2 regions of the Bradyrhizobium sp. USDA 4341 genome follow, and region 2 is predicted to be linked to the other one. Evidence: riboswitches for the same ligand, from Rfam matches in the RefSeq annotation. Region 2 holds a riboswitch; the other holds the start of a gene.

Region 1 (3,405 bases), 1.8 Mb from region 2:
TTGACGAGGTCGGTGTCGGCGTCGCCCTGCACCACCGCGAGGCCCTTGGCGACGCAGCCATTGACGCCCTCGCGCGACAACTCGATGCCGCGGCCGTCGATGCCGCGGCTCTCCAGCAGCTGCAGCAATTCGCCGTCGCCGCAGCCGACGTCGAGCACGCGCGAGCCCGGCCGCACCATGTCGGCGACCAGCAGGTGATCGGTGCGATAGCCGCCGGTCCGCTCCGGCGCGACGCCCGGCAAGGGCAATGTCTGCTGCATGCTCATGATTGGCCGTCATCCTTCAGTCCGCGCGCCTTGCCCGCGGCCTGCAGGAAGGCGCGGGAGATCTCGAGGAATTCCGGCACGTCGAGCAGGAACGCGTCATGGCCGCGATCGGTCTCGATCTCGGCGAACGACACCCGTGCGCTCGACGCATTCAGCGCATGCACCAGCGCGCGCGATTCCGAGGTCGGAAACAGCCAGTCGCTGGTGAACGACACCACGCAGAACCGCGTCTTGATGCCGGCGAACGCATTCGCCAATGCGCCATTGTGATCGGCGGCGATGTCGAAATAGTCCATCGCGCGCGTGAGATACAGATAGCTGTTGGCGTCGAAGCGCTCGACAAAGGACGAGCCCTGGTAGCGCAGATAGCTCTCGACCTGGAAATCCGCATCGAATGAGAAGGTCGGCAGCTCGCGATCCTGCATCCGCCGTCCGAACTTGCGGTGCAGCGCGGCGTCCGAGAGATAGGTGATGTGCGCCGCCATCCGCGCCACCGCCAGTCCGCGATGCGGATGGGTGTCCTCGTCGACATAGCGGCCGCCGCGCCAGTCCGGATCGGCCATCACCGCCTGACGGCCGAGCTCGTGGAACGCGATATTCTGCGCCGAGTGCCGCGTCGAGCAGGCGATCGCGAGCGTCGAGAACACGCGCTCCGGATAGGCAGCGGTCCATTGCAGCACCTGCATGCCGCCCATCGAGCCGCCGACGACGCAGAACAGCGTCGCAATGCCGAGGCGATCGATCAGCATCGCCTGCGCGCGCACCATGTCGGGGATCGTGATGATCGGGAAATCGAGCCCCCACACCTTGCCGGTCGCAGGGTTCAGCGACGCGGGCCCGGTCGAGCCCATGCAGCCGCCGATCACGTTGGAGCAGATGATGAAGTATTGTTCGGGATCGATCGGCTTGCCGGCGCCGACCATGGTGTCCCACCAGCCGGGCTTGCCGGTGACGGGATGGGTGTTGTTGACGTGCTGATCGCCGGTCAGCGCGTGGCAGATCAGGATCGCGTTGGACCTGTCAGCATTGAGCTGGCCATAGGTCTGATAGGCGATCTGGAACGGCGCGAGATCGACGCCGCAATCCAGCTTCAGCGGCTGATCCATGCCGAACTTCGCCACCAATGACGACGGGTGATCGGCCTCATGGGCGCGATCATCGCTGGACATCGGCGGGCTCGGTATCGGACGCACGTTGCTCATCTAGGCGACCCTGCCCTCGCGCGGGAGGGCTCGAACAGAAATCAGGCCATAAAAAACCCGGCCTGAACAAGGTTCGGCCGGGAGCTGATCTGTCCCCCGGCCTGTTTAGCGAGTTGTTTAACGTGGCTGCAAGCCGGCCGGCTCAAATGACCACGGAGTGGAGCGAACCTAGTCCTCAGGCCCCCCGTCGTCAAGGCGGCCAGCGAACCTCCCCTTGCCGGCCGCCGATGGTTAACCGAATGCGCAAGGCACGCCTGCGACGTTTCTCTTTGCTTTCGCTGGCCGTCTTTCCTAATCAGGGACCCTGTCTGGCACGGCATCGGGCCGCCCGGACGACAAGGTTTGAGAGCATGTCCAACCCACCCCCGTCGCCGCCCTCGCTGCAGGAGCTGCGCAAGGAGATCGATGCGATCGACGAGCAGGTTCACCGCCTGCTGATGGCGCGCGGCGACATCATCGACCGCCTGATCCAGGTCAAGAAGACCCAGGAGGTCGGCTCGGCGTTCCGCCCGGCGCGCGAGGCCAGCATGATGCGCGAACTGGTGCGGCGCCATCGCGGTATCCTGCCGCTCGACACCATCGAGAGCATCTGGCGCGTCATCATCTCGACCTTCACTTACGTGCAGGCGCCGTTCGCGGTGCACGCCGATGTTTCCGTGGGCGAGTCCGCCATGCGCGACTCGGCGCGGTTTCACTTCGGCTTCGTGGTGCCTTACGTGTCGCATTTCAGCGCCCAGGCCGCGGTCGAGGCGGCGGCGAAGTCGAAGGGCGACCTCGCGCTGGTCTCCGCGATCGCGAGCCGCACGCCGTGGTGGAATGCGCTCGAAGCCGATGGCGCGCCGAAGATCATCGCACGGCTGCCGTTCCTCGAACGCGCCGACCATCCCGCCGCGCTGCCGGTGTTCGTGATCTCGCGGGTCGCCGACGACGCCATGGTGACCGAGGTGCAGACCTGGAGCGTGCGCGTCTCCGGCTGGAACGCCGATGTCGCCCGCGCGCTGGCCCCGCTCGCCGAGATCGTCGCGGTCCCCGACACCGCCTTCGACGGCGCGGCCCTGCTGGTGTCGGTCACCGGGCAAGACCTGACTAACAAGGGTTTCGAGAAGATCAGGCTCGCCTTGATCGAGGCCGGCGCCTCGGTGCGCTCTTCGGCCCTCGTCGGCAGCCACGCAACGCGCTATACGGTGCCCTCTAACGGATCGGCCAGGAGCTAGGCTAAGCGCCGGCCCATCCGCCCATCGGAGTTGATGATGTCCCGCCCCGTGCCGAATCCCGGCATCCTCGATATTGCGCCCTACACGCCCGGCAAGAGCCCGGTGCCGGAACCGGGCCGCAAAGTGTTCAAGCTGTCCGCCAACGAGACGCCGTTCGGCCCGTCTCCCAAGGCGATCGCGGCCTACAAGGCCGCGGCTGACCATCTCGAGGACTATCCGGAGAGCACCTCGCGCGTGCTGCGCGAGGCGATCGGCCGCGCCTATGGGCTCGATCCCGATCGCATCATCTGCGGCGCCGGCTCCGACGAGATCCTCAACCTCTTGGCGCACACCTATCTCGCACCCGGCGACGAGGCGATCTCGACCACCCATGGCTTCCTGGTCTACCCGATCGCCACCATGGCGAACGGCGCCAGGAACGTGATCGCGGCCGAGACCAATTTCACCGCCGACGTCGACGCCATCCTCAAGGTGGTGACGCCGCGCACGAAACTGGTCTGGCTCGCCAACCCGAACAATCCGACCGGCACCTATATCCCGTTCGACGAGGTCAAGCGGCTGCGCGCCGAACTCCCGTCGCATGTGCTGCTGGTGCTCGACGCCGCCTATGCCGACTACGTCTCGCGCAACGACTACGAGCTCGGCATCGAGCTGGTCGCGACCACGGACAACACGGTGGTGACGCACACCTTCTCGAAGATCCACGGCCTTGCCGCGCTGCGG
Region 2 (3,405 bases):
CGACGGCCACCGAGCGCCTGCGCGACCTCGTCGTAATACTGCATGCCAATGAGCTTGCCGGTCAGATGCAGCAGATAGCTCGCATCCTCGGGGCCGAACACCTGCACGATGACGGGCGCGGCCGTCTTCACATATTCCATCGCGTAGTTGCGATAGGCCTTTTCCAGCCGCGGTTTCGGCCAGCTGTCGACCGGCAATGCCGGCGCGGTTCTGGAATCGAACAGCGGCGCCTCGAGATGGCGCGCGAACACCAGGCGCTGGTCGAGCTCGAGCGGATGATCGTATTCGCAGTAGTAGCCCTCGAGCCCGTCCTGGCCGTCGACGCTCTGCTTGGTGCAGACGAAGCCGAGCCTGAGATCGCCGAGCGCGACACCGTTGTTGGCGTGCCAGCCGCGCAGCATCGCGCGCGAGACCTCGCCGGGCACGCCGCAGATCGCCGTGCCCTTCCAGATCCAGCGCGGCGGCGGATAGCGGATCCAGGCCTTGCGGTCGGTCTCGTACATGTATTCGACATGCACGCCGCCGATCCAGTTGGAGAGATAGTGATATCGCGCGGCCGCGACCGCGGGCGGCAGGCCGTCGAGGCCGAGCTTCTTCAAGCCGGGCAGGAAGCGCTCCTGCTGCTGGCGGCGAAACACGCGGAAGACGAATTCGGCTGCGTCGGCGGTGCCGCGCCGCGTGACCACGGTGAGGATCAGCCCCGTGAAGAAGGCGTGATAGAGATCGGCAACGCTGCGCCACTTCCGCCACTGCGCCTCTTGTGCGCTTTCGCCTGCGGTCATGTTCGCTCCCTGGCTCTTGTTGGCGAGGTCGAGCTCGCATGCGCAATCGTAGCCCGGATGCAGCGAAGCGCAATCCGGGACGGCTCAATCCACGTATGCACCGTCCCGGATTTCGCTGCGCTTCATCCGGGCTACGGAATTAAACGCGGAAATGCTTGGAGAGCTTCAGGCCCTGCGCCTGGTAGTTCGAGCCGATGCGCTGGCCGTAGAGCGCGTCGGGGCGCTCGAGCATGCGTTCATAGACGAGGCGGCCGACGATCTGGCCATGCTCGAGAATGAACGGTACCTCGCGCGAGCGCACTTCGAGCACGGCGCGCGCACCCTTGCCGCCGGCGCCGGCATAGCCGAAGCCGGGATCGAAGAAGCCGGCATAGTGGACGCGGAATTCGCCGACCAGCGGATCGAACGGCACCATCTCCGCGGCGTAGTCCGGCGGCACCTGCACGGCCTCTTTCGAGGCCAGGATGTAGAACTCGCCGGGATCGAGAATGAGGCTGCCGTCGGGCCGCGCCTTGATCGGCTCCCAGAATTCTTCGACCGAATAGCCGCCGCGGCGATCGACATCGACCACGCCGGTGTGGCGCTTGGCGCGATAGCCGACGAAGCCGCCCGAGTTCTCGCCGGAGAGATCAACCGACAGCGCGACGCCATGGGTGAGATCGGCATTGTCGGCATCGACCAGCCGCTCGGCGGCATGCAGCGCGTCGAGCTCGTCGGCGGTCAAGGTCGCTTCGCCGATCCGGAAGCGGACCTGGCTGAGCCGCGAACCCTCGCGCAGCAGCACGGGAAACGTCTTCGGGCTGATCTCGGCATAGAGCGGACCGTGATAGCCGGCGCCGATCATGTCGAAGCGGCGGGTGCCGTCGGCGATCACGCGGGTGAAGACGTCGAGCCGTCCGGTCGAGCTCTTCGGGTTGGCCGCAGCCACGATCTCCGGCGGCAGCGCCAGGCTCTCCAGCAGCGGGACGATGTAGACGCAATTGGTCTCCAGCACCGCGCCGTCGGAGAGATCGATCTCGTGCAGCTTCAGCTGGTCGATCCGCTCCGCGACCGTGGCATCGGGCCCCGGCAGGAAGCTGGCGCGGACGCGGTAGGCGATGTCGCCGAGGCGCAGGTCGAGGCTTGCCGGCTGGATCTGGCTCTCGACAAAGTCATAGGCGGGCAGAATGAGGCCGGCCTCCGCCATCTCCGCGATCATGCGGTCGGGCAGAATTCCGTTGGATTCGTCTTCCAGCGTGAACGACACGATGCGGTCCCTTGGCGATCCCTCGAGATGGCCCAAAATCATACTCTGAGCGGCCACCAAGCCCCAAATTATGGGCTTTTACGGGTTATCCGATGACCGTCTTGACGGAAAGGGCGCGAGGGAATATCAGCTGCACTTATCCCGTGGTGATTTGAGCCGGCCGGCTTGCAGCCACGTTAAATAAGTCGCTAAACAGGCCGGGGACAGTGTGATCCCGGCTTGTGGAGGTTGCTCCAGGCCGGTTTTTTTGTGGCCATTTTCCGAGGGAAATGGCCACGTCGGAGGTCACATGTCTGAATCCAAGTCTTCTGAATCCAAAGATACCGCCCGCTTTCGTCCCGAAACCCGCCTCGTCCATGGCGGCACCCTCCGCTCGCAATTCGGGGAGACGTCGGAAGCGCTGTTTCTCACCCAGGGTTACGTCTACGACACCGCCGAGCAATGCGAGGCGCGCTTCAAGGGTCAGGATCCCGGCTTCATCTATTCGCGCTATTCCAATCCGACCATTGCGATGTTCGAGCGCCGCATGATCGAGCTCGAGGGCGCGGAAGCCGCGCGCTCGACCGCGACCGGCATGGCCGCGGTGACCACCGCGATCCTCGCGCCGCTGAAGGCCGGCGACCACGTGGTGGCGTCGAAGGCGCTGTTCGGCTCCTGCCTCTACGTCGTGCAGGACCTGCTGCCGCGCTACGGCATCGAGACCACGCTGGTCGACGGCCTCGATCTCGACCAGTGGCAGCGCGCATTGCGGCCGAACACCAAGACCTTCTTCCTGGAGAGCCCGACCAATCCGACACTCGACGTGCTCGACATCGGCGCGATTGCGGAGATCGCGCATAGCGGCGGCGCCCGGCTGATCGTCGACAATGTGTTCGCGACGCCGATCTGGCAGAGCCCGCTGTCGCTCGGCGCCGACGTCGTGGTCTATTCCGCGACCAAGCATATCGACGGCCAGGGCCGCTGCCTCGGCGGCGTCATCCTGTCGTCGGAGGCCTTCATCGCCGAGCATATCCATAATTTCATGCGCCAGACCGGCCCGTCGCTGTCGCCGTTCAACGCCTGGGTACTGTTGAAGGGGCTGGAGACGCTCGGCATCCGGGTCCGCGCGCAGACCGAGAACGCGGCGAAGATCGCCGAGGCGCTGGCGAAGCATCCGAAGATCACGCGGCTGGTCTATCCCGGCCGCCCCGATCATCCGCAGGCCGAGACCGTGAAGAAGCAGATGGGCGCCGGTTCGACGCTGGTCGGCTTCGAGGTCAAGGACGGCAAGGCCGGCGCCTTCCGCTGCCTCAATGCGCTGAAGATCTCACGCATCTCCAACAATCTCGGCGATGCCAAGAGCCTGGTCACGCATCCCGCCACCACGACGCATCAGCG

The links. Region 2 has a riboswitch for S-adenosylmethionine ahead of ACVIGB_RS28215 (O-succinylhomoserine sulfhydrylase). Riboswitches for the same ligand answer to the same signal wherever they lie in the genome.
Region 1: another riboswitch for S-adenosylmethionine. It lies ahead of metX (homoserine O-acetyltransferase MetX); the one in region 2 lies ahead of ACVIGB_RS28215 (O-succinylhomoserine sulfhydrylase).

The regions. Positions count from the first base shown of each region.
Region 1 covers NZ_JBSSGO010000002.1:6,525,447-6,528,851, reverse strand. The annotation lists gene metW (methionine biosynthesis protein MetW) at 1-266, opposite strand, end outside; gene metX (homoserine O-acetyltransferase MetX) at 263-1,468, opposite strand; SAM riboswitch at 1,553-1,632, opposite strand; gene ACVIGB_RS36890 (chorismate mutase) at 1,819-2,682, shown strand; gene hisC (histidinol-phosphate transaminase) at 2,719-3,405, shown strand, end outside.
Region 2 covers NZ_JBSSGO010000002.1:4,676,950-4,680,354, forward strand. The annotation lists gene ACVIGB_RS28205 (hypothetical protein) at 1-782, opposite strand, end outside; gene ACVIGB_RS28210 (2'-deoxycytidine 5'-triphosphate deaminase) at 922-2,028, opposite strand; SAM riboswitch at 2,162-2,241, shown strand; gene ACVIGB_RS28215 (O-succinylhomoserine sulfhydrylase) at 2,318-3,405, shown strand, end outside.